DNA from 2 places in the Vibrio gallicus genome. Region 2 is predicted to be linked to the other one. Evidence: predicted binding sites of a transcription regulator. Region 2 holds the regulator's gene; the other holds the start of a gene.
What was found. The regulator CRP, encoded in region 2, controls carbon source genes, mostly activating them, when cyclic AMP is high. The targets are predictions, from matches to a motif close to TGTGANNNNNNTCACA.
Positions count from the first base shown of each region.

Region 1 (15,332 bases), 740 kb from region 2:
GGACACAAAGATTATTATGGACGTCTAGACGTTTATGTGACTAAATGTATTTAGATTGAATATTTAAGGACAGGTATGATTGAGCTAAAGCACCTACGTACGATGCGTGCACTCAAGCAGTTTGGCACTTTGAGTGCTTGCGCGGAAAGTTTGCATATTACCCAATCAGCGGTTTCTCATCAGGTGAAGGAGCTAGAGGTACGTATTGGTGCGCCATTATTTTATCGCAAAACTAAGCCACTGCGCTTTACCCGAGAGGGTCAGCAGTTGGTTGAGTTAGCGCATGAAGTGCTGCCTAGAATTCATGAAGTTGAACTTTCTCTGCGACAACCATCAACGGTAGATAGCTTTACTTTGGCTATTGATTGTCATTCATGCTTTCAATGGTTACTGCCAACAGTGAAAGCGTTTCAAGGTGACTACCCAAGCTTGAATGTTGACCTTGAATCTGGCTTTCATCAGCAGCCTCTTGAGCGATTGTTGGCAGGTGAAATCGATCTTATGATTACCTCTGATGTTGAATTGCGTAGTGATCTACACTTTTGGCCACTGTTTAATTACGAGCTGCAGATGGTCTTTGCCAAAGAGCATGAGTTTGCTGGCCGTGATTATATCGAACCGAGTGATCTAGAGCTGCAAACGCTATTAACTTATCCCGTAGAAAAACAGCGTATGGATGTTTATAACTTGTTTCTGCGGCCTGCGTACTGTGAACCAAAGAAATGGAAGCGAGTGGATAATACGGCGACGTTATTGCAAATGGTTTCTGGTGGATTTGGTGTGGCAGCATTGCCTGATTGGGCGGTGCGCACCTTTGAGAATCAGTCCTTGATTGCCACCTGTAGGGTAGGTAAAAAAGGGATTCAGCGTCATTCTTATGCTGCGGTAAGGGTGGCAGATAAAGAGCAATCTCATATCACTGATTTTATCGAACGTGTAAAACAGCAACACAAAAGCTGATGATATACGCGCGGTTGATAGCTGCGCATTGTGCTCTGCATACGATACGTAACTTCGGATCTTAACGCTACGCTATAAGGACCTCAAATTAAAGAGGGAAGCTAGTGTTGCGGTACAGGGCTGTTAAAGCCGCGGATTATATTAAGGCGTGTAATTATAGCAAATACCCCAATTACTATTCCGAGTTGCCAGATATGGCTTAGCCCCAACTGCATTAAAGCCATGCTCACTAATGAAGATACGACCATTTGACCTCCTCCTTGTAGCGCTGCCGCTGCGCCTGCACGGGATTGATACGGTTGCATCACCTGAGCTTGAGCACATGGCATAGCTAAACCGTTCCCTAGCACTAGAAGCAGTTGTCCAAGCATTAACCATAACGGTTGAACCGGGCAACATATTAGCCATAGAGCTGAGCATATGTGTAATATTGGGGCAATTTTGAGGGTACGCTCGATACCAATTTTTTTGCGGAGTTTATTGCTCAGCGATGTGCCTATAAACATGCCAATAGCCGGAATTAGTGCCCACAGCGCATATTGGTCAGAGGACATGCCTATCTGATTCTGCATCACAAATGGCATCAGAGAAATAGTCGTGATAATTAGGCTAAAGTTCAGCCATGAGATGCTAGAAAAGCTGATGAAGTATCTTGTGGTAATGAGTTCTTTGTATTGCTTAGCCATTGCTTTTGGAGAGAGCAAGGGCTTTTTATTATGCATAGTCTCTTCAAATTTGAGTGCAAGCCCAATCCAGGCTACTGATACGTAGCAAAGTAGAGAAATAAACACCATTCCCCAACCAAAATAATGGTTAATAAAGCCACCAATTACTGGGGCGAGAAGCGGTGTGATTGAGGCCGCCATCGCGATATAAGAAAGGGCTGTAGGAAGCTCTGAGCCACTATAGCTATCTCTTGTTGATGCACGCGCAAGTACAGCGCAGCACCCGGTGCCGAGTCCTTGTAAGAAGCGACCAAATACCATCGCAGGGAATGAATCACGAGCTATTAAAATAGCGATTAATCCTAAGATGGCGATCAATAAGCCGCTAAGCAGCACTTTTTTTCGGCCAAGGGCATCAGAAATTGGGCCATAGAGGAATTGTGACGGTCCAAAACCGAGCAAATAAACACTGACGAGTAGCTGTGCTTGGTCAAGAGAGATCGAAAAATCTTTGGCAATCCATGGCAAGGATGGGAACACTAATCCCATACTGAGTTGACCTATACTTATGATCAAACAAGCCAATAAAATAGGGCGTTTACGAAAGGTATTTGTTTTCAATTAAAGTGCTTAAAAAACTGGTCAGAGGGATATTATGCATGAAAAGCTAATGCTTAGCGATGTGGTTTGCGTATATGAAGATAATCTGCATTTTTTATTGTGTAACGCATGAGTGGAGAGCGGCAACGTCTCAAAGAGTTATCTATATTCGTTGCCGCTTTTTCAGCCCACATATTGCTGTTAGGGGTTAACTAATAGCAATATTGGAGAGTATCTAGTAATGCCAAGGAAACTTACCAAACTCTTTTGGACGTTTCTCTAGAAATGCATCGCGTCCCTCTTGGGCTTCATCGGTGCCGTAGGCTAGACGCGTAGCTTCACCTGCAAATAGCTGTTGCCCAACCAATCCATCATCAGGCAGGTTAAAGCCATACTTGAGCATACGCATTGCAGTTGGGGATTTGCTGTTTATCTCTTTACCCCAACGCAGGGCCTCGTTTTCAAGTTCGACGTGGTCTACAACCTTGTTGACCATACCCATATCAAATGCTTCTTGTGCAGAGTAATCAAAGCCACAGAAGAAGATTTCACGAGCGCGTTTTTGACCAATCATTTTAGCTAGATATGCAGAGCCATAACCTGAGTCGAACGAGGCAACATCTGGGTCCGTTTGTTTAAATACGGCGTGTTCTTTCGAGGCTAGAGTAAGGTCGCAAACGACATGTAAGCTGTGACCACCACCAACGGCCCAACCAGGAACAACGGCGATAACGACTTTCGGCATAAAGCGGATTAGCCTTTGAACCTCAAGAATATGCAGGCGCCCCATACGTGCGACATCGGCAACGTTCTCGCCTTCGCCTTCATATTTGTAGCCATCTTTGCCACGGATACGTTGGTCACCACCTGACGAAAATGACCATTGTCCCTTTTTAGACGGTCCATTCCCAGTTAACAGGACACACCCAACATCAGACCACTGGCGAGCATGGTCTAAGGCTGTGAAAAGTTCATCCACAGTTTTAGGGCGAAAGGCATTAAGGCAATCTGGGCGATCAAACGCAATGCGGACTGTCCCTTGTTCAATGTGCCTGTGATAGGTGATGTCTTCGAATTCGAAGCCAGGTACAGCTTTCCAAAGTTGAGGATTAAAGATGGAGGTCATTTGGATTTCCTATTGAAATTGTTGCTGTAAGGCTAGGAATTTAGTTCGGTTGAGTCAACCTGAGCTCATGATTTGTATAGTTTTTCTTGTAATTTTATCTAAAAATGGCTGAATTCAATAGAGTGGTATGAAATTGTGTGCTTAACCTAAAGGGTGAGGTAAGATGATTTTAATAGCGCATTTTTATCAAGGACGTAACAAATATGCTAAGCCCTCTTAATATCTATAAACCGGTGCTGATTGTTGGTGCTTCATTCTCGCTAATTTCTTGTGCAGTGAGCACCGATTATGACCGTGAAGTAGGTGCTCAAAATGCTCAGATTGTAGAGCAGCAAATGGGAGTGTACACCCAGGGCGAGCTTGACCAATATGTACAACAAATTGGTGACCGTCTGGTTAGCCATATAGAAAACCCAGAGTTTGAATTTCATTTCAAGGTTGTTGATGACCCAGTACCAAATGCATTCGCATTACCTGGTGGCTATATATTTGTCTCTCGAGGGTTATTAAGTTTGGTTAATAGCGAGGATGAACTCGCGTGTGTAATAGGCCATGAAATTATTCACGTGACTGAAAGGCACTCGGTTAAGCAAATGCGATCTGGGGTGTTGCCTGGGCTAGTAGAATTGCCTGGTGATATTATCGGCGGAGTGATAAATGAAGATTTGGGTAACTTTATCAATTCGCCGATTCACGCAGGAAATCAGCTTTTGATGGCAGGATATAGTCGAAGCCATGAGACGGAAGCCGATAGAAAAGGGATCGCACTGGCTGCAAAAGCAGGTTATGACCCAATGGCCATGAATTCGATACTGATTCGTTTACACAGAACAGTAGAGATCCAAACCAAACAAAATACCGAGAAGAGTTATTTTGATAGCCACCCGTATACGCCTGATCGCGTAGCGACGGTTTCTGATGAGGCTAAAACGCTAACAGTCGCTGAATTAGCTCCAATTCACCCTCAGTTTATCCCGTATTTAGACGGTATGCTAATGGGCGAAAACCCATCCAAAGGTCTCTTCCAAGGACACACATTTCTCCATCCAGAGTTAAAGTTTGCTATCGACTTTCCCGAAGGTTGGCAATTAGGAAATCAACCAACAGCTGTTGGGGCGGTTGATGAGAAGCAAGATGCTGCTGTTATCTTAGGTAGTGCCTCGAACGAATTTACAGCAAAGGAGTACGCACTTCGTTTCCAGAGTGAGGTTAAGAAGCAGTATGGTACTGAACTGCCTATTGAAGAACAGCAACTATCCTGGGGTAAGCCATATTACAGTGTCACCCTCGAAGCAACTCGGGACAAGCATAAGAGCTACCTAACTCGCGGCTGGGTAAACCTAGGAACAAACACTTATCAAATTATTGCCATTGCAAGTGAAGACAAAAAAGGGACAGTCCATAAAAGTGTTACCAGTTTCAGGCCACTAACGGATGAACAACTTGCTTCTATTACCAAGCATCAGCTTAAAATTGTCTCTCTTAAAAAGGGACAGGCACTTGAATCACTATTAAAATTAAATCGATCTAGCGAATCTGTTGAATTGACCGAAGTAATGAATGATATCGATAAAGGACAGTCTATTGAGGCTCAAAAAGAGGTCAAAATAGTGGTGGAGAGGCCATATAAGTAGCCTTCCATATTGATATAAAATATTTATCAGAGGGGTAGGTACTTGAGGTGCGTACCCTTCAGTAGCTTAGATTTTGTTTAGCCGCAAGGCGATGTAGGCTATCACCATAATAATTTTTGTGTGCCGTGAATATCACCTAATCAAGACAATAGGTAAACATCTTAGTTTTTCCGAGGGCTTTGGTTGCATGTAAAATAACCGATGAGCTCCCAACTGCTGTTAAGTGAGGTTTTTCTAAATGAGTCGTTGCTTGCAACCATTTATCAGTGGCAAAACCAAGGCGTTGGAGTATAGGCGGTAAGTTATTACTTATAGAGTATTTCCCTGACCGAATTTGCCGAGCTGTCCAATCTACGAATTCAATGTAGTCTAGAGTATCGAAGGGGAGGGTGTTGCTGTTACTAGTTGAAGCGTCTCGTAGGGAATATAACCAAGTAGTTTTTTTAGTTTGGTTGTATGTGTTAATACGATTCTTTATCGATGTGAACTCAGATTCTTCGGGTGAATTAGCAATGCCGGAGCGTACTGGATTAAGATCAACATAAGCCATTGCAGCTGCCAGGGCTTTTTCATCTAGCAATGCTTGGCTTTTAAATCGGCTTTCCCAGAAATGACCAGTACATTCATCTTCCTTATTGGCTCTACAAGCAATATCGTAATTGAGTTCCTTCATAAACCAACTTAGATCCCACAATCTCTTCCTCCAAATGTCTATTATTGAGAGGCATTTTCGTTCTTCGATATGATGTAATATTTCTCCCTTAACCCACCGTGAAATTAACGGTGGTAGTTTATGATTTAACTCCCACCTTTTAGCAACTTCGATTGGAGAAAGTGCAAGGGCTTTATCTTGATTGATATGTAACACTAAATGATAGTGGTTACTCATGATTGCGTAAGCACAGATATCAATGCAAAAAGCATAACTTAGTGACTCTATTTTTTGCTCGATCCAGTCTCGACGGTGCTCATAACTAATATTCATTTCTTTATTATAACCACATAAATATCCCCTTCTTACGCAACGAGATACACAGTGGTAATAAGGTGTAGCTTCTACAGATATAAGTTGACTCCGAGCCGTAGTCATTACTAATTCCCATTCTTGAGGTAGAGTTGACCAATTATTGATAGCTCATTTTTGACCGAATTACTGCATATTTATTCTAAATTAGGGCTAAATTCATACTTTTTATAATACTTTGAAGTGTGTGTCCTGTTAGGGGGGAGTGAGGTGTGTGTCCTTTGGGGGGAAGAAGAAGCGGTCGAGTACTTTTAAGGCGGCCACTATGTAAAGAATGGCTAATGAAATGAAGCCTATACGAGAGATTAGCGCACTGAGAAATTCAGAATCAGCGCCGAGGTTACCGTTGATTAATATGATGATGCATGTCATAGCGGAGCCGAAGTATTTTGCTAGCGGGTGGCCTGAAAATATATAAGTACTGACATATAAGGTAATAGCGAAATATAGAATGATGAAAAAGGAGAACATAGGTACGGCTACAATCGCCCAATAGAAAATAAAGGCTGCGCATCCACCTATTACCGTCGAAATAAGAGAGTTTCGACCCGCTTCTTTGCCGGCACTTAGTTCTGGTTTTAGTGTGAAAATAGCTGCGAAAATCATGGTTAAAAGCAGATCTAAGCGCGCAAAGGTGATACAAAATGCTGCGATAGGATAGGCGACCAAGGTACTTTTCAAGGCTAACTGTGCTGCGATAGGAATATAGGTTCTTTGTATTGCAGGTTTTTCAGGAAGAGCGACTTTCTCGGGATCGGGCACAATAGTATGCATGACAAAGGTGTAGAGGATTGCCATCCATGCTGACACAACGAAACCTAGCGAAAACCCAATAGCTAGCCCTTCTGAGGTGTATGTTAACATCGGTAGAATAAGCAATGATAGCATGCTCATTAAGGTTTGCCAGAATGATCCACCACGGTTGATGTAGTAGTAAACATAAAATAGAGCCGGGAACAGGAGTAATAAAAATAACACCGGAAACTTGACTAGGGCGACTGAGAATATAAGGCCGTATAGAAAGCCCTTTATCGTAATCCACAGGTTATTTATAAGCTGTTTTGGGGTCAGTCGAGGCAGTGGCAAAGAGAGCAGTAAACAGGTGAATATCGGGAATAAAAATGCCAACGGCCAGTTGACCGTATAGGCTATAGTCGCTGAGGTCGACACACCTAGTGCAAACCTAACTTGACGAATATTATTGGCATCTTGGGTGAGTCTCTCCCACCAATTAGGTGCTCTAGTAAACATAAGAGATCCAGCTTTGCAGTCGAATATAAACCTTTGAAATAGAGTTTAGAATAATGTTATTTCCGGTATAAAACTGCACATCAGCTTGTCCACCTACGCGACGAAGGCCTGATGGAATATCTTCTTCAAATGCTACAATTACAGGAAAACGTTGCGGATCACGTAACCAACCAGAAGACGTTTTCACTGATACTAAGCCGCCGACTTGATTGCTTGAGCCGCTCTTTACCGCAAAACCGATACTGCGAACCTTGCCCTTGAAGATTTTACCGGGCATGACATCAAGAGCGATATCTGCATCATCTCCAACCTTTAGATTGGCAAGGTTATTTTCTTTTAGGTATACCTCAATCCAGATATCATCGGCATCAACAAACGTCATTACAGGTGCGCCAGAATGGGCATAATAGCCAACATCTACCTGTAAGTTTGTAACCCCTCCATTAGTGGGTGCTAGTACTTGAGTGCGGTTTAGGTCTAATTGTGCTTTGCGTAGTTTCGCCATAGCAGAGCGTACCCGTGGGTTGGCTTCACCTTCAGCACCTAGCTGCTGTTTTGCTTTTTCTAGGTTTGCTTGCGCACTGCGCACTTGCGCTCTCGCTTGTTTGATTGCTGCTCTAGCTTTATCGCCCTCAGATTTAGAGAATAGTTTTTTCTGTTCAAGCTCAAAAACACGCGCACTCTGGGCATTAATATGTTCTAGGTTTGTTTGTGCTTCTACCAATTGGGCTTGAGCTGTGGCAACATTGGCAGTTCCAGCCCCAATTTCTTGCCCTGCAAGTTCCAGTTCTGTTTCAGCTGTTTCGATAGCCAAAAGGTAGTCGGAAGGGTCGATAGTAAACAGCGTATCACCGCGCTTTATGCCTTGATCTTGGGTAACATTGACGTCGACTAATTTACCGGACACTTGAGATACAATAGGAATAACATAGGCCTTAACTCTTGCTTGATCGGTCCATGGTGTATGTCTATCGGCGAATAAGTACCAAACAAAAATAATCGCAACCGCAATAAAAACATTGCGAGTCATTACCTTCACGGGGTCTTTCAGTGGGGCTTCCGGTTGCGCATCTTGCTCATCGTGGTGTTGCGGGTGCTTATCTTCGCTCATATTATTTAATTCCGTTTAAAGTATATGAAATCAAGTTCACTCTAGTATTAAACGTTATGCTAATAAATTCAATACTTTAAAACCCACCTTTAATTCTTGATTGCTGCAGTTGTTAGATCAGCAGTATGCAAACTAAATTCCAACTAACTCTAGTAATTTCGGAAATTTAGTCGACACTTAAGTGGTATAGATAAGTTTTGGAAAGGAGTCCCTGATGCAATCATTGAAAGTCAAAGACTATATGTCCCACCAAGCGGTAACCTTTACACCTAATATGTCATTGTCAGCAGCGCTTAACAAAGTCATGCAGAGCGATAAAATCAGCGGGCCTGTTATTGATGAAAGCGAGCAGGTGGTGGGTTTCCTATCTGAACAGGACTTACTCGAAAAGCTCGTTAAAGTGAGCTATCACTGCCAAGATACCCATATTGTCGCGGATGTAATGTATAAAGAGGTACTTAGTGTCGCACCTGATATGTCTATTATTGAGTTAGTTGAGATGATGAAAGTCGGTAAACCTAAGGTGTACCCAGTGGTAGATGATGGTCGATTGGTTGGGATTATTACTCGAAGTGATGTACTACGCGCTTTAGGTGAATCTATTGATGCCTGTTTCCAGCATCCGGTTTAATCGTTGCACTATCTAATACGCCATCGCTTTTGCGGTGGCGTTTTTGTGACAGCAAACGATTAAGTGTGAAAATGGTGAGTAAGTTTCCCTATGTGTTGTGAGCATGCTCACTTTGCTAAGCTACAGAATTATCTAACTTATAATTAATTAAATGATCAATAGGTAAGGCGACTATGAGTGCCCAACAAAATGTATTTCACTTAGGCGTAAATCAAGCAGATTTACAAGGTGCAACTCTGGCAATTATACCCGGAGACCCAGAGCGAGTTCAGCGCATTGCTGATACCATGGATAATCCTCAATTTCTTGCCAGTCATCGCGAATATACCTTATATCTTGCACAAATCGATAAGCACAAGGTAGTAGTGTGTTCGACGGGAATTGGTGGTCCATCAACATCGATTGCAGTTGAAGAACTGGCCCAATTGGGGGTGACTACTTTTTTACGTGTCGGTACAACAGGCGCAATTCAAGCCGATGTTAATGTAGGAGATATGATAGTTACTACAGCGTCGGTACGCCTAGATGGCGCAAGCCTGCATTTTGCACCAATGGAGTTTCCAGCAGTATCGGATTTCAACATTGCATTAGCAATGAAGGAATCTGCAGTTGAGCAGGGGGCTGTGGTCCATACCGGTGTCACAGCGTCTAGTGACACTTTTTATCCCGGTCAAGAACGTTACGACACCTCGACAGGGCGCGTAGTCCGACGTTTTCAAGGCTCTATGCAAGAATGGCAAGAGATGGGCGTACTCAACTTTGAAATGGAGTCAGCCACGTTACTAACCATGTGTGCAAGCTCCGGATTGAAAGCAGGTTGTGTTGCGGGGGTTATTATAAATCGTACGCAGCAAGAGATCCCTGATTCAGCGAAGATGAAAGAGATAGAGTCTTTATCTATTAAAACGGTAGTGGAAGCGGCAAGAAAAGTGCTTACGCAATAGCTGTGAATCTAAGTCCCCTCCCAAAACCTTGATTATATACAGTTTGGAAGGGGATTTTATTTAATAAGGCAGGTCTTCAGTACCACCTGCGGCTAGAAACCAATTTTTTAGGTAATGATTGAGGTCTTTTAGTTCATCAGGCCCAATAAGTGCGAGCCCTAAATCCGTTGCACGGGTAATATCATTGTGGCGAAGTGGTCTAAAGCTAACCAGCATTGCGCGAGCTTGCAGTCCACCTAAAAGGTCACGTAACGATTCCAATTTATAAAGGGTATCATCGCCATCATCACGCATCCCCTTAGTTTTACACTCGATAATGTGCAACTTGTTGTTGACTACGGTTGCGACATCAAGCTCATTACGAACCTCTTTATCTCCAATCTTGCGGCTAACTTGAACGTTGAGTGAGCAATCTTGTAAGGTTGAAAGCTCAGCTTGTATCTTCCGTACATGGGCATGCACTAATGATTCCAACCATTCACCATTTGAGAAGCGTCGTGCTTTTTCAGAATGGAATGTTAATACCCCGTCTTTATAATCAGCGAGTTCAGCGCCTACTAAGTCATCTAACAAGATATTGAGTTCTCTATACCCTTGTTGCTTGATACTTAGCTCAACATCAAGCTTGTGCTCTTTGCGACAGGTGGTAGCTAAAAAATTGAGGGTAGCAAGACCAGGCCCCAACTCTAGAGCATGGCTTGCCCATTTTTCACATACCGTCAATAGCACTTCATCAATATGGATCATTTCCTCTTCGATAGGAAACTCGGCCTGCGCGCCAAATATAGTGAGGTAGTCGCTAATACGAATATGGTCTTGAACCTGAGCATCAATTAGGCCTTCAGGGTAGAGCCAACTTTGTCTGTCTGTGTTTGGTTCAACCACGAATATTGGCCAATCGAAGCTGCGCACTATTTCATACACAGATAGTAACCGGTGTCGCAACCCACAACTTGCGTTAAATTTTACAGGGTCACCATTTTCTTTGAGTCGTTTTGCCAGCTCTAATACACGAGCTTTAATTAAGGCAGTATTAGAAACGTTTGGAATCTCGAAAAATTCACTAACAATCCCTCGTTTTTTCAATACCACAGCTAATTTCTCAAACATAGGGTGTTGATTAATATCGCCAATGAAAATCATATGACGACTGACCGCTCTATCATCTAGAAGGGGAGTAACCAAGCGTATTGGGTCTTGATCTATGATACCAATTTGAACGGGCATAGCCTGTACCTCTTTAGTTGAGGCGCACGTTATAAAAGTGAGAAAATCAAGTGCTGACATAGCACTTTAAATTGAAATCGAGCGTGCGCTGTCCCTAAATGAACACTAGGTGCCAATGTTTAGGGAACATGCAAAAGATTGAGCTTTTTGCATGAAATTGCAAGTATTGATGAGGATAATAAATCTAAGTGACCATTTTTGGTTAAGACTTAATATGCTTACTACTTACCCCTACATCTTTGATGTAATTGCAATTTCCTTAACCATGGTGCACTCTTGTATCATTGTCAAAATTGAGATGAGATATAGCATGGCTGAAGAAACAATATTTAGTAAAATCATACGCCAAGAGATCAAATCAGATTTGATTTATCAAGACGAACTCGTTACTGCATTTCAGGATATTAATCCCCGCGCCCCTTTGCATATTTTGATTGTGCCTAACCATGTTATTGCCACGGTTAATGATGCGACGGAAGAGGACGAGCGAGCATTAGGACGTATGTTTACGGTTGCCGCCAAGATTGCAAAAGATGAAGGCATTGCAACCGATGGCTATCGGTTGATAGTAAATTGCAATTCTTATGGCGGGCAAGAGGTTTACCATATACATATGCATTTAGTGGGTGGTAAGCCGCTAGGACCGATGCTGGTTGGTTAATGAAAGATAGAAAACGCATGTATCGCACAGCTTCAATTGTAGTTTGTAGCGCACTATTGAGTGCCTGTGCGTCGCTGTCAGCTGGAAATTTATTTAGCCATTATACCGCACAGAATCATGACGTGTATCAATCGCTAGAGTCTGGATATTATCTAAAAGCGCAACAGCTGTTGCCTGAAGAGCGAGCGGGTGACATTTTAGATAACCTAGAGCGGGGTCGCGTTGATTTTCTTGCAGCTTCTTATCCGCAGAGCCTATCTGCTTTTGAAGGTAGCGATAAGGCGGTGCAAGAATGGCAAAATCAGGCAGTGATTTCGATTAGCGAAACCGCAACCAGCGTTGGAGCATTAGCTGTAAACGACAACCTCACCAATTACGAACCAGCAGACTATGAACTCGGATTTTTACATCTATATCTAGGCTTAAACTACATTCAAAAGAATAGTTTAGAGGGTGCACTGGTTGAAATGCGCCGTGCTAATCAAGTTCAAGAGCGAGCTCGTAAGAAACGAGAATCTGATTTGGAATCTGCCCAAGCAGATATGAAGAAGAACGGGTTGAGCCCAAACTTGGGTAGTGTTCTTTCGCGCTACCCGGATGCCGGAGATAAACTAAAAGCAATACAGAATGGTTATCTGCTTTATTTATCAGCTCTTCTTTATGAGACGCAAGGCGACCCGAATGGTGCTTATGTTGACTACCGCCGTGCACTGGCCGTTGCGCCGCACAATAAACAAGTTATTGATGGTACCTTAAGGGTAGCAACTGAACTTGGCATGCGACAAGATCTAGCACTACTGAATAAGCAGTATGGCGCATATAAGCCACTTCCTAAAGGGGAAGGGCGGGTCATTATATTAGATGAGCGTGGTGTGGTGAAGGCAATGAGTGATTGGAGCCTTACTTTACCTATCTATGACAGTCGTGGCGATGTAGGTTTTTATTCTATCGCTTTGCCTTACTATGATGACAACGCCACCCAGAGATTTGGTGCGTTGCAACTAGATGGTAACGGTATAGTTGCTGATGAGCTGGTTGATGTGAACCTTATGGCGAGCAACCAACTTTCCGAGCAGATGCCAAAGATTTTATTGAGACAGGCGCTGCGCACTGTTACAAAAGATCAGGTGCGTAAGCAGACGGCCTCAGGAAATGATATTGCGAATGTGGTGTTTAACGTATTTAACACCCTAACTGAGCAGCCTGATACCCGAAGCTGGCAATCATTACCCGCTACGGTGTATAGCTCTGGTGCTACACTAAATGAAGGGCAACATAAGCTTTTTGTAGCAGGAACTCGCTATGAGTTCCCTGTACGTAGTGGGCAAACAACTCTAGTGTGGCTATCACGTCAGGGAAATAACGTCACTATTTGGCATAAATTGTTAGGGGCAATTTAATGAAAAAATGGATCTTTGTATTGATTGCAATATTGAGCGTCGCAGGTTGTGCAACTAATACAGCCGGGCTGCGAGTTGATGGCAAATCGCAGAAGGTTTTGTTTGGTGATAACGTGCTGGGCAGCCGCTTACTTATCGATGATATTTCGACGGTCGAAAAAGATGGTCGTACACGTGGTATCGTGACTGTAAGTAGCAACTATAAGGCAGATCTTCGTATTCAATATCGTTTTTATTGGTATGACGATAACGGGTTGGAGGTAAATACCAAACCCTCAGCTTGGCGCCAAGACGTTGTAAGGGGATTCGAAACACGAACCCTATCCGAGATTTCAATTAATCCAGAAGGAACCCAATTTAGGGTTCAAGTTCGAGAAGCAGACAATTAAGGAAATATGATGAAGAAAAGTGTCATTGCACTGTTGGGTCTAGCGGTCATTCTTGGCGGCTGTTCAAATAAGGTTAACTACGGTGATGCGCAAGCAGTAGAAACGACTACCGTTGACTTTGGTTCAACAGACTTGCAAAAAATTGCTGCTGAGATGGTAGATAGCATGCTGAACTCAGGTTCAGTGGCTGCAATCACTAAGGATCAACGTCCGATTGTGTTTGTAGAGCGCATTAAAAATAAAACGAGTGAGCATATTGATACCGAATCTATTACAGACTCAGTCTCAACAAAAATGCTCAATTCTGGAAAGTTCCGTTTTGTGGATATGGACCGCGTAGAGTCAGTGCGTAAGCAACTCAAGTTCCAAAATAACGATGAACTAGTTGATCAATCAAGCGCTATCCAGTTCGGTCAAATGGTTGGTGCGCAATATATGCTTTATGGCAACCTGTCTAGTATTGTCAAAGAAGCAGGCAGTGATAAAGACGTCTATTATAAAATGACCATGCGTTTGATGGACTTGAAAACAGGTTTAATTGAATGGGCCGATGAGACAGAGATTCGCAAACAGCAGTCGAAGAGCTTATTGGGTTTATAATCGATTAATAAAAGGCCAGTATCACTGGCCTTTTTTATTGAGAGTTATCAATAAAATCAGACCAAGATCAACCTTTTATCCTTTACTTTGCTGCTTTAGCAGAGCTTTTACAATAAATTTTATGTGACTACTTTCCCTGCCTTCATTTCGTGTTAAATTTAATAGTATCGCAGGCTAAAGCGACTTAAATAGTGTCGTAAACAAGGACGGCTTCATGATTATTTATCTTCACGGTTTTGACTCAACCAGCCCAGGGAACCACGAAAAAGTACTGCAACTGCAGTTTATTGACGATGATGTTCGCTTTATCAACTACAGCACACTTCATCCTAAGCATGATATGGCCCACCTTCTGAAAGAGGTGCACAAGACTATAGAGTCTTCAGAAGATGCAAACCCTATAATTTGTGGAGTAGGGTTAGGTGGATTTTGGGCAGAGCGAATCGGCTTTTTGTGTGGTATTAAACAGGTCATTTTCAATCCAAACCTTCACCCAGAGCGCACTATGTTAGGACGTATTGATCGCCCTGAAGAGTATGATGACATAGCAACTAAGTGTGTTGAGCAGTATCGCATCAAAAACAAGGAACACTGCCTAGTGATTCTGTCAGAGCAAGATGAGGTTCATGATAATAAAATCACGGCTTCTGAGCTGCAAGATTACTATAAAATCATTTGGGATGAGAACGAAACCCACAAGTTCAAGAAAATTTCCCACCATTTGCAAACGATGAAGTCATTTAAGGAAGCATAGAATTCCTTAGTCAATATCGTATGACAAAAGCCGCTTTTTAGCGGCTTTTTTGTGCGTGTTTAACACTTTTAAATACTAATTCATTAATTAAAGTAAGGTTTATTTAATATAGATATTGCTCGCACGATACTTTTAGATATAATGCCAATTAAACAAAAATTGATTTAGATCAAAAAAAGTTTAAAAGCAGAATGATGGTTTCAGGGCTTTATACCTAAGTAATTTTGAAAGCAATAAGTGAACTCACTTAGGTATGAATCTTTTAATTAAATTGCAGTATCAAGGAGTGTTCACATGGCACGAATCATAATTGTTGGCGGCGGCGCTGGCGGATTAGAGTTGGCAACAAAATTAG
Region 1 is NZ_AP024871.1:918,753-934,084, forward strand. Features, by position in the region: gene OCU28_RS04215 (LysR substrate-binding domain-containing protein) at 76-960, shown strand; gene OCU28_RS04220 (multidrug effflux MFS transporter) at 1,062-2,246, opposite strand; gene OCU28_RS04225 (1,4-dihydroxy-2-naphthoyl-CoA synthase) at 2,461-3,351, opposite strand; gene OCU28_RS04230 (M48 family metalloprotease) at 3,555-4,985, shown strand; gene OCU28_RS04235 (transposase) at 5,122-6,075, opposite strand; gene OCU28_RS04240 (DUF2955 domain-containing protein) at 6,205-7,260, opposite strand; gene OCU28_RS04245 (HlyD family secretion protein) at 7,250-8,371, opposite strand; gene OCU28_RS04250 (CBS domain-containing protein) at 8,586-9,002, shown strand; gene udp (uridine phosphorylase) at 9,176-9,946, shown strand; gene OCU28_RS04260 (DUF1887 family protein) at 10,007-11,173, opposite strand; gene hinT (purine nucleoside phosphoramidase) at 11,484-11,834, shown strand; gene OCU28_RS04270 (COG3014 family protein) at 11,834-13,234, shown strand; gene OCU28_RS04275 (YcfL family protein) at 13,234-13,623, shown strand; gene lpoB (penicillin-binding protein activator LpoB) at 13,633-14,223, shown strand; gene ycfP (alpha/beta hydrolase YcfP) at 14,438-14,977, shown strand; gene OCU28_RS04290 (NAD(P)/FAD-dependent oxidoreductase) at 15,272-15,332, shown strand, end outside.
Region 1: udp (uridine phosphorylase) is a predicted target of CRP. The motif match lies at 9,099-9,114, and genes of this name have one in related genera.

Region 2 (15,332 bases):
TTTGTTGTAGGGCACTTTAAGATGCCACGCTTTGGTGACCGATATTTTAATATAAATTAAATTTGGTCAGCCGAATACAGATTAGTGTACGTTTTATCTTTCAATTACAGAAACATATTATTGTCATCTCAGTGTCAGAAAAGATACAACTATATAAAAAATTGAATTGTTAGCTTATAGACCCTATTTTTTGAAATAGTTCCCTAATGTAAACTCACTTAACAATAAAAACGACGAATATCAGTTATGACCAATAAAACCGAAGCCACCGACGTAATCGCTTTATTTACTCAACAAATCGATGATATGGAATGCAAAATCGCATTCCAAGAGCAAACCATTGATGAACTCAATGAAGCATTGAGCCAGCAACAAGTTCAAATCAGCAAGATGGAACAGCAAATGCGGCACATAGTAGGCAAGGTGAAAAACATGGAAACCTCAAACCTTGCAGATCCTTCCGAAGAAACGCCTCCTCCCCATTATTAATGGTAGCAAGGCATACTATTCGTCGGCATAAATTTTGACACTCACATTACCGTAAATATCAATAGCAGCTCTATACATACCGGAGCTGTTCATTGCGAAATGAATATCACCCGTTGCATCAAGGGCTATTAACCCGCCCTCTCCACCCATTGCCTCTAACTCACCATGGATAACGTGTTCAGCGGCAGTATGTACATCTTCATTTAAGTAACGCATTCGAGCGGCAAGATCTCCGGCAACCTGTTTGCGAATAAAGAATTCTCCAACACCTGTGGTCGATACCGCCACATTGCCATTCTCTGCGTGGGTTCCCGCTCCGATAATTGGACTATCTCCAACTCGGCCATACTTTTTGTTCGTCACCCCACCAGTACTAGTAGCAGCCGCCAGATTACCTTGCATGTCTAATGCAACAGCCCCCACAGTACCGTGCTTTCTATCGTCTGGATATTTGCTCTCTGAAAGGGCAAATAATCCCTTCTCTTTCATGGAGTTAAGCTGTTCAACTCGACGTTGCGTAATAAAGTAAGATTCATCAACAAAATCAAAGCCCTGCGACTCAGCAAATCGTTGCGCTCCATCAGCAATTAGAAATACGTGATTACTTTTTTTCATCACTGTATTTGCTAGCTCAATCGGGTTCTTAATGCCTTTGATTCCCGCAACAGCGCCCGCATTGAGATGCTTTCCATGCATGATAGAGGCATCCATTTCTATGCGTTCCTCATGGGTCAAAACAGAGCCCTTACCTGCATTAAATAGAGGCGAATCCTCCATCACCTTAACTGCAGCTATTGTGGCGTCGCCAGCATCACCCCCTAGGGTTAATACGGAATAACCAGCGCGAACTGACTCTTCAAGGGTATCTAGCACCGCTTTTTTGAGTTCATCGCTCATATTTTCTCGCAAAATAGTGCCTGCGCCGCCATGAATAGCAATACTTATAGGTTGATGCATAACATTTCCTTCGTTATAAAACCAAAAAAGCCCCCCATCACATGGGAGGCTCATTATTCATTTACAGATTAGTGATTTGAACAGCAGTCATCGCCTTTAGAGCAATCACCTTTCCCACCACAGCACTGATGGTCGTCATCTTTTTTATGGATGTGACCATGGGCTATTTCTTCTTCAGTTGCCGCACGCAATGCCACAACTTCAACATCAAAAGTCAGCGTTTGACCAGCTAGCATATGATTTCCATCAACAACCACATGGTCACCATCGACTTCAGTAACCTCTACAGGGATTGGGCCTTGGTCTGTATCTGCAAGAAAGCGCATGCCGACAACAATCTCATCTACGCCTTGGAATACATCAGCAGGTACACGCTGAACCATAACGTCAGAATGCTCGCCATAAGCCTCTTCAGGGCCTACGGTAACACTGAACTTATCACCAACCGAGCGACCAGTTAACGCATTCTCTAAACCTGTAACTAGGTTGTTGTGCCCGTGCAAATAATCTAAAGGAGCATCAACGCCCGCCTGATCAACAACTACGCCCTCTTCCACTTTTACTTGGTAAGCAAGGCTTACTACTGAGTTATTGTCAATTTTCATAGTCACTCCAAATGGTGATTGTTCAAAAAAGAGCCGCAATCATACCGATTAAGTGATCTTATTTCTAGGGCTCAAAGATTCCAATAATGGATTGCTTAGATGCTGCCTGTTGTTGCTGCTCTGTAACCCGCTGCTGCTTGAAATCACAACTTACGCACTCAGCCCACTCGACCTTATTTTCCTCCCACCAACGTAAGGTGTCTGTTTCCTTGCATTCTGGACAGGTCGCGCCAGCAATAAACCGCTTTTTAATACTCATGTTATTTATTCCAAAAGTGACTCGATTGTCGTTCGTTTTCTATTTCTCTATCGAAGATTTCTTCTAGTTCCTTACGCGCTTCCTTAGCTCGCAGTGCTAAGTTCTGCTCATCTCGATGCTCAGGTAGTAGCTCCTCAAGCATTTTATGGTCCAGCTTGCCAAAGTGCTTGGTCGCTCGCGTTGCTTGATGAGGATGCATCCCAAGCGAGACCAGTAATTGCCCCCCTAAGTCCAAGGCACTCAGAAAGGTTTCTCTAGAGTATGAGTTAACCCCGTGATTAAGCAGTTGATACGCCTCTACTCGGCTACGTGCTCGAGCCAATATCTTCAGGTGCGGAAAATGTTGCTGGCACATCTCTACCGTATCCAATATTTCATCTGGTGAATCGGTGCATAACACAATCGCCTCGGCGGTATTGGCTCCAGCTGCCCGTAATAAATCAATATTACTCGCCTCTCCATAATAAACTTTATACCCAAATTTTCTTAGCAACTTAATTTGACTGGCATCGCTCTCAAGAATGGTAATCTTGATCTTGTTCGCATACATAAGACGCCCAATAACCTGCCCAAAGCGCCCAAACCCAGCCACGATTACTTTTGGCTTTCGGCCTTCAATAGGTTTAACCGAGTCCTCTTCTGTCGGGTTAATACTGCGCGCATACCACCAACTTTGCCCTTTAAGTAATAATGGCGTAGTCACCATAGAAACACTCACCACTACCAATAGGAAACTCGATACCGAATCATCTAATAAGCCTAGCGCTAAAGCGGCGGTAAATATCACAAAGGCAAACTCTCCCCCTTGACTCAATATTGCCGACATCCGACTGCGTGATTTAGACTTCAGCCCAAACAGGTGTGCGAGTCCATATAAGACATAGCCTTTTACCACCACCAAACCGATAACGGTCAACAAGATTAATAGTGGATTTTCAATGAGTAACCCAAGGTTCACCGACATCCCGACCGAGATAAAAAACAAGCCCAATAGCAAGCCTTTAAATGGCTCGATAGTGATCTCTAACTCATGTCGATACTCACTTTCGGCTAATAACACCCCAGCTAAGAAGGTGCCGAGAGCCATAGAAAGACCAAGATATTGCATGATAACCGCAATACCAAACACCACTAGCAGAGCCGTTACCGTAAATAACTCTCGCGCCCCACTTAGTAATACATAACGAAATAAAGGGCGTAATAAGAAGTGACCAGCCACCAAGAGTGCACTGACCGCTGCCATTTTCATACCAACATCAGACCAATTCCCAGCAACATTACCCGCTAGCAGTGGCAATACTGCCAACATTGGAATGACAGCTATATCTTGAAACAGCAACACGGCAAACCCAGACTGTCCGGTTTCAGTACCAGATAACTCCTGCTCTTCGATAACTCGTAACGCAATCGCGGTTGAGGAAAGGGCCAACCCCATACCTATAGCTAAACTGCTACTCCATGATTGACCAAAAAAGTGAGCTACCAGCGAGATAAGTGCGGTAGTTAACACCACTTGAGCGCCACCAAGCCCAAGTATCGGGACTCGCATTGCCCACAATTTTTTCGGATTAAGCTCTAAGCCAATTAAAAATAGGAGTAACACGACCCCCAATTCGGAAAAGTGAAGAATTGAATCAACATCACTGATCAAGGCAAGGCCCCAAGGGCCGATAACAACACCAGCTATCAAGTAACCAAGCACGCTACCTAATCCCAACCTTTGAGCAAGAGGCACTGCAATGACGGCAGCACTGAGAAACAATACTCCACTTTGGATCAGGTCATTATTCAAGGCCATTTTCCGCTCCTAGATTGGTTGTGGCGGCAAAAGGATCACTCAACCATTTCGCGTAATCTAAAGCATGCTGGACACGCTCAACATCACTAACATTGCGTGACCAATATAAGATCAAAGGCTCAACCCAGTGCATTTGACACAGAGCAGCAGTTAATTCAAAGGGTTGCAGGATCTGCTCTAAGGGGTATTTGTTGTAACCGTCCGGTGAAAAAGCACAGGCTTTGCCACCTGTAGTGATGACGCTACGCCAATACTTATCTTTTAGGGAGCATTGCGCCCCGAATGCAAACCCTTTATCCAAAACCCGATCCATCCATTCCTTCATCAAAGCAGGGCAAGAATAGAGAAACATAGGGTGCTGAAAGACAATAAAATCATGTTGGAGTAAGCGTTGGTGCTCTGCTGCAATATCAATAAAAAAATCGGGGTATTCAGCATATAGATCATGAACCGTCACATTTGGTAAAGCTTGAATCTGCTCTATCATGCATCGATTAGCAACCGAGGTATCCGGCTCTGGGTGTGCGTATATCACCAACACCTTAGGGGGGTTATTTGTGGTTATTTCCGTCATTCCGTGACATTTTCCCATAAATACTCATCTGCTTTCTATCCTACCATATTAAATTCGTTGCAAAACACCGCATAGCAGCTGTGATGTTCGACTTTTGGATCGCTAACGCCTAATATGCCTGCCAAGATTATCAATATGCGACTTCCATGATTACTTTCTCTGAAATCCAATTGCTGCGTGGCGGCAAAGCACTCCTAGACAGTGCAACAGCAACTATCCATCCCGGTGATAAAGTCGGCCTTGTCGGTAAAAATGGGTGTGGTAAATCCACTCTCTTTGCCTTGATGAAGGACGAATTATCTATTGATGCTGGTGATTTCAAGCAACCAAAACATTGGGAGTTAGCCTGGGTTGCCCAAGAAACCCCAGCTCTTGAACGCTCAGCTTTAGAGTACGTGATAGATGGTGATAGAGAGTATCGTCAATTGGAAACTGAATTAGCCGATGCTGAAGCCAAAGATGATGGTAACAAGGTAGCCCTGCTACACGGAAAAATAGAGACCATCGGGGGTTACTCTATTCGTGCTCGCGCAGCTGAACTCTTGGATGGTCTAGGATTCTCACAGCCACAAATGCAGTGGAATCTAACCCAGTTTTCTGGTGGTTGGCGAATGCGCCTAAACCTTGCACAAGCATTATTATGTCGCTCCGATCTATTGCTACTCGATGAACCGACCAACCACTTGGATCTCGATGCTGTAATGTGGCTAGAGCGCTGGCTGCAAAGTTATCGCGGTACCCTAGTAGTTATATCCCATGACCGCGACTTCCTAGACCCAGTAATAAACCGCATTATCCATATTGAAAACCAAGTGCTCAATGAGTACACCGGAAACTACTCCTCGTTTGAAACCCAACGTGCTGAAAAGTTAGTTCTGCAACAGGCTAAGTTTCACAAGCAACAAAAACAGATGTCTCATATGCAGGGCTACATCGATAGATTCCGCTATAAGGCATCTAAGGCTCGACAGGCTCAGAGTAGGATAAAAGCCTTAGAGCGCATGGAAAAAGTGCTGCCCGCGCAATTTGATAATCCGTTTAGCTTTGAATTTAGAGAGCCAGATGCACTACCTAACCCAATCGTAATGATGGATAAAGTCAGTGCCGGTTATGGCGAAAAAATAATACTAGACCAAATACAGCTCAACTTAGTTCCGGGTAGTCGCATCGGTCTATTGGGGCGCAATGGCGCAGGTAAATCTACCCTTATCAAATTACTCTCTGGTGAGTTAGCTCCAAAAAGTGGGGAGTGTACTTATTCTCAAGGGGTAAAAATCGGTTATTTTGCCCAGCACCAACTTGAGACGCTTCACCCAGAAGAAACCCCGCTACAGCATCTAATGCAGATAGCCCCCAAACATACCGAGCAGCAACTACGAGACTACCTAGGAAGCTTTGGTTTCCAAGGTGAAAAGGCACTGGATAAAGTTGCTCCTTTCTCTGGTGGTGAGAAGGCACGCCTTGTCTTAGCATTATTAGTGTGGCAAAAACCAAACCTATTACTACTCGATGAGCCAACCAACCATTTAGACCTAGATATGCGTCAAGCGCTTACTCTAGCCTTGCAAACCTTTGAGGGTGCAATGGTTATCGTGAGCCACGATAGATACCTATTAAAAGCAACCACCGATGACTTGTATCTGGTTCATGACCAAATGGTAGAACCATTCGATGGTGACTTAGTTGATTACTATAAATGGCTAACAGAGCAACAGAAACTGACCAAGAAGGCGGACTCTACATCTATCACCAAAAGTAGCGAAAACTCTGCCGCCGCCAAGAAAGACCTGAAACGCAAGCAAGCTGAATTCCGTAAGCTTACTGCTCCAATTCGTAAAAATATAACTAAGCTTGAAGAGAAGATGGATAAACTCAATCAAGCTATTGAAGAGTGTGACCAACAGCTTAGCGATACGGATCTATATCAGATGGAAAACAAAGCTAAACTTACACAAGTGTTGAATAAACAGGCGCAAGCAAAAGCGGAGCTTGAAGAGGTCGAAATGGAATGGATGAGCGAGCAAGAGAGCTTAGAAGGCATGCAGGCTGAGCTGGATATCGAATAATATTTATGGCAAAGAGCACGCCCAATCAAACCCTAACCGTAGATAACCTATGGCAATTTAGCCTACGCTACTACTCGGTTCGAGAAATTAAAGAGGCGTGCCTAACCCTACAAAATCAATTCGATGGCAATGTGAATTTGCTACTAGCATTGCGTTGGCTAGAACAACATAGGCTGACCTTTCCAAAACAACAGTGGCCCCAACTTCAGCAAAGCCTTGAACGAACAGAGTCACTTTTACATGATTTTCGTCAATTGAGACGTAAAACCAAACAGTACCTCCCCAACTCTATAGACAAAGAGTCACTGCAATTCGAATTGCAATTGGAGCGCGAGCAACAGGTGGATATCGTGGCAGCAATTCATACCTTAACTATCACAACTGCAACCACTGAAAACTTGATAGATGAATACTGTCACCAATTGGGAGCTAAGCAACTTATTGATGAATTTAGGACACAAAGAGATGCAGAATAAATTCACACCGCACTGGAGCATAGCCAACCCTCACTTACAGACCCTGCTACCTCGGTTTGTAAGAAAGACTCCCTTGTTTACTCCTATATGGGAATCCATTCAGACCCCAGATAACGACTTTCTTGACTTGGCGTGGAGTGAAGATTGGAATCAGCTCCAAGCTTATAAAAAGCCCATTTTCATTTTATTCCATGGCCTTGAAGGTAGCTTTAATAGCCCCTATGCCAATGGACTAATGCACGCATTTGCTGATAAAGGTTGGCTTGCAGTAATGATGCATTTCCGTGGATGTAGCGGCAAACCAAACAAACAAGCCCGCGCTTATCATTCGGGAGAAACTGAAGATGCGCGTCAATTTTTAGAGCATCTAAATCAAAGGTTCCCATACAATCCTAAGGTAGCCGTCGGTATATCGCTAGGAGGGAATATGCTAATCAACTACCTAGCTAAATATGCCGATCAACCACTCATAGATGAAGCCAGCATAATCTCAGCTCCATTAGATTTAGCTGCGTGCTCGAAGCGTATTGAACACGGTTTCTCCAAGCTATATAACAGCTACTTGCTTAACTCATTGAAGCAATCATCTCTCAATAAATTGCATCTACTCGAAGAAGCGCTTGGCATTAATCGAGAAATGATCCTGAACATGCGTTTGTTACATCAGTTTGATGATGCTATCACAGCTCCGTTGCATGGCTTCGATAATGCAAAAGACTATTACACTAAATGCTCCGGACTACCCAAGCTCAATCAAACCTCAATCCCAATAAACCTTATTCATGCTTTAGATGACCCTTTTATGACCGATGAGGTTATTCCAAAGTTTAAGCTTGCTAGCAACCTTAAATATCATTTACTACCTAAAGGTGGGCACGTAGGTTTTATCCAGGGCACACCTTTTGAACCCAAATTCTGGTTAGAGATGGTGGTTCCCGCTTTTTATGATAAGTTTATACCCTCTACCTTTTAAGTTGATGTAATCCATGATCGTACCTTGGCAAGAAATTAGCCCTGAAACACTAGAATCCTTAGTAAAAGAATTTGTTCTTCGAGAAGGAACCGATTACGGAGATATAGAAGCAAGCTTACAGGACAAGGTTGATCAGGTTGTATTACAACTAAAAACCGGAGAAGCTGTTATCGTCTACTCTGAACTACATGAGAGTATCGATATCAAAGTAGGTAAAAACTCTCAACTCGTTTAACTCACATTCGACAAGGAACGTCATGTCAGCCAAGCACCCTATAATAGCAGTCACTGGTTCTTCAGGAGCAGGCACAACTACAACCTCAGAAGCCTTTCGTAAGATGTTTAATATGATGAAGGTTAACGCGGCTTGGGTTGAGGGAGATAGCTTTCACCGTTTTACCCGCCCAGAGATGGACATCGCCATCCGCAAAGCCAAAGAACAGGGCAAACACATCAGTTACTTTGGCCCTGAGGCGAATGATTTTCCTGCTCTCGAAGAGTTTTTTAAAGAGTATGGTGAAAAAGGCGAAGGCAAGGTTCGCCGTTATCTGCATACCTTCGACGAGGCTGTACCATATAATCAAATGCCGGGCACCTTTACCCCGTGGCAGGATCTTCCAGAAAATAATGACCTATTATTTTACGAAGGATTGCATGGCGGCGTCGTTGACCATAATTGCAATGTAGCTCGTCACGTTGATCTACTCATAGGCATGGTGCCGATTGTAAACCTAGAGTGGATTCAGAAATTCGTGAGGGATACTCGAGATAGAGGTCACTCTAGAGAAGCTGTTATGGACTCGATCGTACGCTCTATGGATGATTATCTTAATTTCATCACTCCGCAGTTCTCCCGTACCCATATTAACTTTCAACGAGTCCCGACGGTTGACACCTCAAATCCTCTCAATGCTAAGGGTATTCCGAGCTTAGATGAGAGCTTTGTTGTGATTCGAATGCGAGGCTTCAAAAATGTCGATTTTCCATATCTTTTAGCCATGATTGATGGCTCATTTATGTCGAGACATAACACTTTAGTGGTTCCTGGTGGCAAAATGAGCTTTGCAATGGAGCTCATAATCCGCCCGATTTCACAGCAACTTTTAGAAACAGGAAAAATAGGTTAGCTCGTGCATAGTGCACACTCTTGTGCAAGATTGTGATTCAAAGCACGATTTCGCTTACATTTTCGTCAAATTCGACCGATCAAAATCAAGAAATGTAGAACAAAAAGAGATACTATTCGTAATACAAAAATGACGCAGTTCACAGCAACTGCGAGCCTTCAGCCATGATAGGCAACAATACGAACATACTCGCTGTAGAGAGGAAGATAAGAATATGGTTTTAGGTAAACCTCAAACAGATCCAACTTTAGAATGGTTTTTGTCTCATTGTCATATCCACAAATACCCTTCAAAGAGCACCCTGATCCACGCTGGTGAAAAAGCCGAAACTTTGTATTACATCGTTAAAGGCTCAGTCGCTGTTCTAATCAAAGACGAAGAAGGTAAGGAAATGATTCTTTCTTACCTAAACCAAGGTGACTTTATTGGTGAGCTAGGTTTATTTGAAGAAGACCAAGAGCGTACTGCTTGGGTTCGTGCTAAATCACCATGTGAAGTAGCTGAAATCTCATTCAAAAAATTCCGTCAACTTATCCAAGTAAATCCTGACATCCTAATGCGTCTTTCTTCGCAAATGGCAAACCGTTTACAGGTTACTAGCCAAAAAGTAGGCGATTTAGCATTCTTAGATGTTACTGGTCGTATTGCACAGACTCTACTGAATCTTGCAAAACAACCAGATGCAATGACTCACCCAGACGGCATGCAAATCAAGATCACTCGTCAAGAGATTGGTCAGATTGTTGGCTGTTCTCGTGAGACTGTAGGTCGTATCTTGAAAATGCTAGAAGAGCAGAATCTAATCTCTGCACACGGCAAAACTATCGTAGTTTATGGTACTCGCTAATTCATAATTAGTGCATGTATACAAAGACCGCTGTCATAATCTGACGGCGGTTTTTTTATTCTAGCTTTTAGCTTTAGCCATCGGTACTTTCAAATATCTTATCTGCTGATGCCTCAACAAAGCCGTGGTAGAGCTGGCCTTGATGATCATTGTATCGCTTCGCAAACTCATAGAACCCACCCGGAATTACGTGCACACCATCGCTAAATGTGACTTCGACCTTATCAGCCATAGTAGAGGACTGCTCCAGCAATACATCGGCACTGCCCTTCACCTCTCCTCCTGATGCATTAATAGCAAAGCCCTTACCCTTTAGGAAATCATTAACTTGAGCAACATCCTCATATTTTGATAATTGATTTACACTAACGGTAAAGTGGTTTGCACCATATCCATGTGCGGCAACCCATGCGGCATATTCACTTTCACTCGCTAGATTTTGATAATCTCCAAAGTTTAATTCCCATAGCCGCCCTTGACACAAAAAGTCAGCTTGATGCAGTTTGTCAGCCTCTATTTGCGCCACCAGCTTAAGCACGATATTACGTAACTCATTTGAACAAAGGTGTAATTGCAGCTGGCTAATAAAGACCTTAGGCATAGTGGGATCTGGGTGCTGATAATGCTCTGCTATCAACTTTTTACTTTCAAATACATAATCCCCACCTTTTACGTAACCAAGCTCAATAAAAGGCTTAGCCAATGCCGGCAAAGCAACAGGATCAACACCAAAAGTACGCAGCGCGATGTGGTCATTGAGTAATGTTTGATCTTGTTTTAATAGTTGTTGGATAACTTGAGATGAGGGACAAAGACGCCCGTGAAAGTCTTCCCACAGTTTTTCAAACAATTTTTCAGCTGCCATACATCCTCCTTGCTATTACATGCTAATACCTGGCGACAAAGACTCAGGTAATAATGGTTCCGTTCCGTGAATCGATGCCATAGGGTAAGCACAATAATCTGCGGCGTAAAAAGCACTGGGACGAAGGTTGCCCGATGCGCCTGGGCCGCCAAATGGTGCATCACCACTTGCCCCTGTAATAGGACGATTGCGATTTACTATTCCAGCACGGATTTCATCACAGAACTGCTCCCACTGTTCATCTAAGGTAGAAATAAGGCCAGCAGAGAGCCCATATTGGGTGCTATTTGCTAACTGTATAGCTTCAGAGAATGATGAGTAGCGGACAACTTGTAATAGAGGACCAAAGTACTCTTCATCGGGTAATTCAGCTACAGCACTCACATCTAGAATTGTCGGAGATAAAAATGCATCACTACCTAACTCACCTTTAACCAGATACTCGCCACCTTGCCCCACCAAACTCTCTGCCGCTATAACAATTTGCTGCGCCGCAGTTCGAGAAATAAGCGTCCCCATAAATGGCTGCTCACCCGCAAAGGGCTGATCCATTTTAAGCTGCTTGGTCACCTCAACTAAACGCGAGACTAAGGTATCACCGGTATCACCATGAGGGATATAGAGTCGACGAGCACAGGTGCAGCGCTGACCCGCGCTAATAAATGCAGACTGGATGATAGTGTATACCGCAGCATCTAAGTCACCATGTTGCTCTGAAACGATAAGCGGGTTATTCCCCCCCATTTCTAAAGCCAACATTTTCTCTGGTTGACCTGCAAATTGGCGATGCAAGATATGACCCGTTTGCGCACTACCAGTAAACAGCAAACCATCAATATGGTTCGAACTGGCCAAGGCAATACCAGTCTCTTTTCCACCCTGAACAAGATTGATAACCCCAGCAGGAATACCGGCCTCTTGCCACAGCTTAACGGCTAACTCACCACATAAGGGGGTAAGATCTGATGGTTTAAATACAACCGTATTACCAGACAGTAACGCCGGAACAATATGACCATTTGGTAAATGAGCAGGGAAGTTATATGGACCAAATACCGCTAAAACACCTAATGGACGATGCTGAAGTGTAACGCTATTCTCTCCAACCTGTTTATGTTGAGTCCCTGTACGCTGATGGTAAGCACGAATAGATAGCGCAATTTTTCCAGCCATCGCCGCAGCCTCAGTGCGGGTTTCCCACAATGGCTTACCTGTTTCTTGGGCAATGGTTGTCGCGATTAACTCAGCATTCTCTTTTACTAACTCAGCAAAGCGCAATACGACCTGCTCACGCTGTTCAAAAGAGCGCTTTTTCCAACCTAAAAAGGCATTACGAGCACTCAGCACTGCAAGCTCTACTTGCCCCTTCGTTGCGCTATGGCCATGCCAGATTGATTGGCTGTTGTAAGGTGATTGAGAACCGAGTTCGCCACCTTGACCTGAGATCCATTCACCCGCTATGAAATGCGTTGTCATATCCATTCATCCTTGTCGTTGTGTAAACTTACTGCGCCACCATACGAATCCAATCCCCATTTTTGACTTCGAGGGCCATAGCGACCTTTGCCGACAAAGTTACGATTTGAGATTCATGGTCAACAGCGGCGGGCTGTGCAACAGCACGGAAGTTTTCAAAAGAGGTATTACACATAATATAGTTCTGAGTACTATGCTGTTCTGCGATAGAAACCTTGGCCCTAAATGAGCGACGCACTGTATCTATGTTGTGTACATCACACTCTACCGTCGGGCCCGCATCGAAAATATCGACATAATCTCGACAGATAAACCCTTCTTTCTCTAACAGGCGTAATGCAGGTTTAGTGTTATCGTGTACCTTACCGATAACAGCCTGAGCCTCTTCACTTAATAGGTTGATATAGATAGGCAGCTTAGGCATCAAGTCTGCAATGAAACCTTTATTACCTATCCCTGTAAGGTAGTCCGCATGGGTGAAATCAATAGAGAAGAAGTGGTCTTGCAACCACTCCCAAAACGGAGATTTACCCGCTTGATCGGACACCCCACGCATCTCAGCAAATATAGTTCGAGAAAAGCGATGTGGATGCTCAGCCAGCATCAAAAAGCGGCACTTAGACATCAAGCGACCATTTAAGCCCCCACGAAAACTGGGGCGCAAAAACAGAGTGCATATCTCTGAGCATCCGGTGTAGTTATTACCAAAGGTTAGTAAGCGTGCAACGTTGTTCACCCCTAAGGCTTGCGAAGAGTGAACCACCTTACTGATATGGTATGAATAGAAAGGTACGTCCCAACCCACAGCGGCTTCGACACCAGTAGTGCCTGCAACTTCTCCTGTATGACTATCAAATCCAACCATCAAGTACCCTTCATCACTGGGTTCCTTAACGTTCTGCTTGGCAAAACTGACAACAGAATGTTCAATTCGATTGTTAAGCAGGGTTTCATTTACGGGTAAAGATGTAAATCCATGCCCGGATTCCTCTGCACACATATAAAGAGCGTTGTAATCTTCCTTGGCTATTGGGCGTACTACCAACATCGCACTATCCTCCTGATAGATAACTAAGCGTTATATAATTTCGCCACCGCGCATTCTAAGCGGGCAAATCCTTGTTCAATTTCTTGTGTTGAAATAACCAATGATGGCGCAAAACGAACCACATTAGCACCAGCGACTAGCAGCATTAAGCCCTCATCACCCGCAGCAACCAGTACGTCACGAGCACGACCTTGCCACTCATCAACCAGTTCAGCTCCGATCAATAACCCCTTACCTCGAACCTCTTTAAAGATTGGGTATTTAGCATTAATTTGCGCAAGATGGTCACGAAACAGCTGTTCACGCAGCTTCACTCCATCTAGCACCTCTGGGGTTGATATGTGGTTAACAACTGCCTCTGCGACAGCACACGCTAATGGGTTACCACCATAGGTTGAGCCGTGAGTCCCAACTTTAAGGTGTTTAGCTACCTTATCTGTAGTCAAGATGGCTCCAATTGGAAAACCGCCCCCTAGGGATTTGGCAGTACTTAAAATATCTGGAGTTACACCAAGGCCTTGGTACGCATAGAAATCACCAGTACGACCATTACCCGTTTGCACCTCATCAAACACCAATAACGCATTATGTTTATCACACAATTCACGCACTGTTTGGGCAAACTCTGGCGTCGGCGGCACGATTCCACCCTCACCCTGTAAAGGTTCCATCATGACTGCACAGGTTTTATCTGATATAGCCGCCTTGAAAGCCTCGATATCGTTATATGGAATATGTTCGATATTGCCAGGCTTTGGTCCAAATCCATCGGAGTATGCCGCTTGTCCACCAACGGTTACCGTGAAGAAGGTACGGCCATGAAAGCCTTGATTGAAAGCAATGATTTGAGTTTTGTCTGAACCATAGTTATCAACGGCATAACGACGAGCAAGCTTAAGGGCTGCCTCGTTGGCCTCTGCTCCAGAGTTGGCAAAAAATATCTTATCTGCAAAGCTTAACTCGGTGAGTTTTTTCGCTAATCTCAATGCCGGCTCATTGGTCATAACATTGCTCAAATGCCATAATTTATTAGCCTGTTCGGTCAACGCCTTAACCATCACTGGATGGCAATGCCCTAAACAGCTAACAGCAATACCACCAGCAAAATCTATATATTCTTTGTCTTGCTGATCCCATACTCGCGACCCTTCTCCTCTAACGGGAATCATTGGCAACGGGTTGTAGCAAGGTAGCATTACCTTGTCGAAATCTTGGCGGGTTACTTCTGAAAACATGATGCGCTCCTTTTCTGTTTCCCTTCAGCCTAATGAGAAAATAGGCCAATGGCAAAGCATGAGATAGAGATTTCCTCTGTATGCGCATTGTATTAACAAATTATTAACTAATTCAAGACTTATTTATACATAATTACTACCGGAATCGGCACCAAAGATAGACAATGTGAAGCATGATGTATAATTGAGCGACTAGCAAAAATAAAGGTCGCTGATGGGTTGAAAATTAACGAATTAGCTTGAGGAAATTGTTGAGAATGTCGTGACCCTGTTCGGTTTTTATCGACTCCGGGTGAAATTGCACCCCTTCAATAGGCAAAGTTCTATGTCGATAGCCCATAATTTCAAACGGCTGACCGGCTTCATCTAGTGTCCATGAGGTCATCTGTAAGCACTCAGGGAGAGTGTTTTTGTCTACAACCAAAGAGTGATAACGCGTTACCGTAAGCGGGTTATTCAAGCCATTAAACACCCCACAACTATTATGCTCAATCGCTGTGGTTTTACCATGCATCACTTTATGTGCCCTTACTACTT
Region 2 is NZ_AP024871.1:182,968-198,299, reverse strand. Features, by position in the region: gene OCU28_RS00935 (SlyX family protein) at 247-489, shown strand; gene OCU28_RS00930 (isoaspartyl peptidase/L-asparaginase family protein) at 505-1,446, opposite strand; gene slyD (peptidylprolyl isomerase) at 1,515-2,051, opposite strand; gene OCU28_RS00920 (YheV family putative zinc ribbon protein) at 2,116-2,310, opposite strand; gene kefB (glutathione-regulated potassium-efflux system protein KefB) at 2,312-4,108, opposite strand; gene kefG (glutathione-regulated potassium-efflux system ancillary protein KefG) at 4,095-4,682, opposite strand; gene OCU28_RS00905 (ABC transporter ATP-binding protein) at 4,829-6,748, shown strand; gene OCU28_RS00900 (TIGR02444 family protein) at 6,754-7,224, shown strand; gene OCU28_RS00895 (hydrolase) at 7,214-8,197, shown strand; gene OCU28_RS00890 (YheU family protein) at 8,211-8,432, shown strand; gene OCU28_RS00885 (phosphoribulokinase) at 8,455-9,324, shown strand; gene crp (cAMP-activated global transcriptional regulator CRP) at 9,539-10,171, shown strand; gene OCU28_RS00875 (DUF1338 domain-containing protein) at 10,245-11,036, opposite strand; gene astD (succinylglutamate-semialdehyde dehydrogenase) at 11,052-12,512, opposite strand; gene astA (arginine N-succinyltransferase) at 12,541-13,560, opposite strand; gene OCU28_RS00860 (aspartate aminotransferase family protein) at 13,584-14,795, opposite strand; gene OCU28_RS00855 (aminodeoxychorismate/anthranilate synthase component II) at 15,022-15,332, opposite strand, start outside.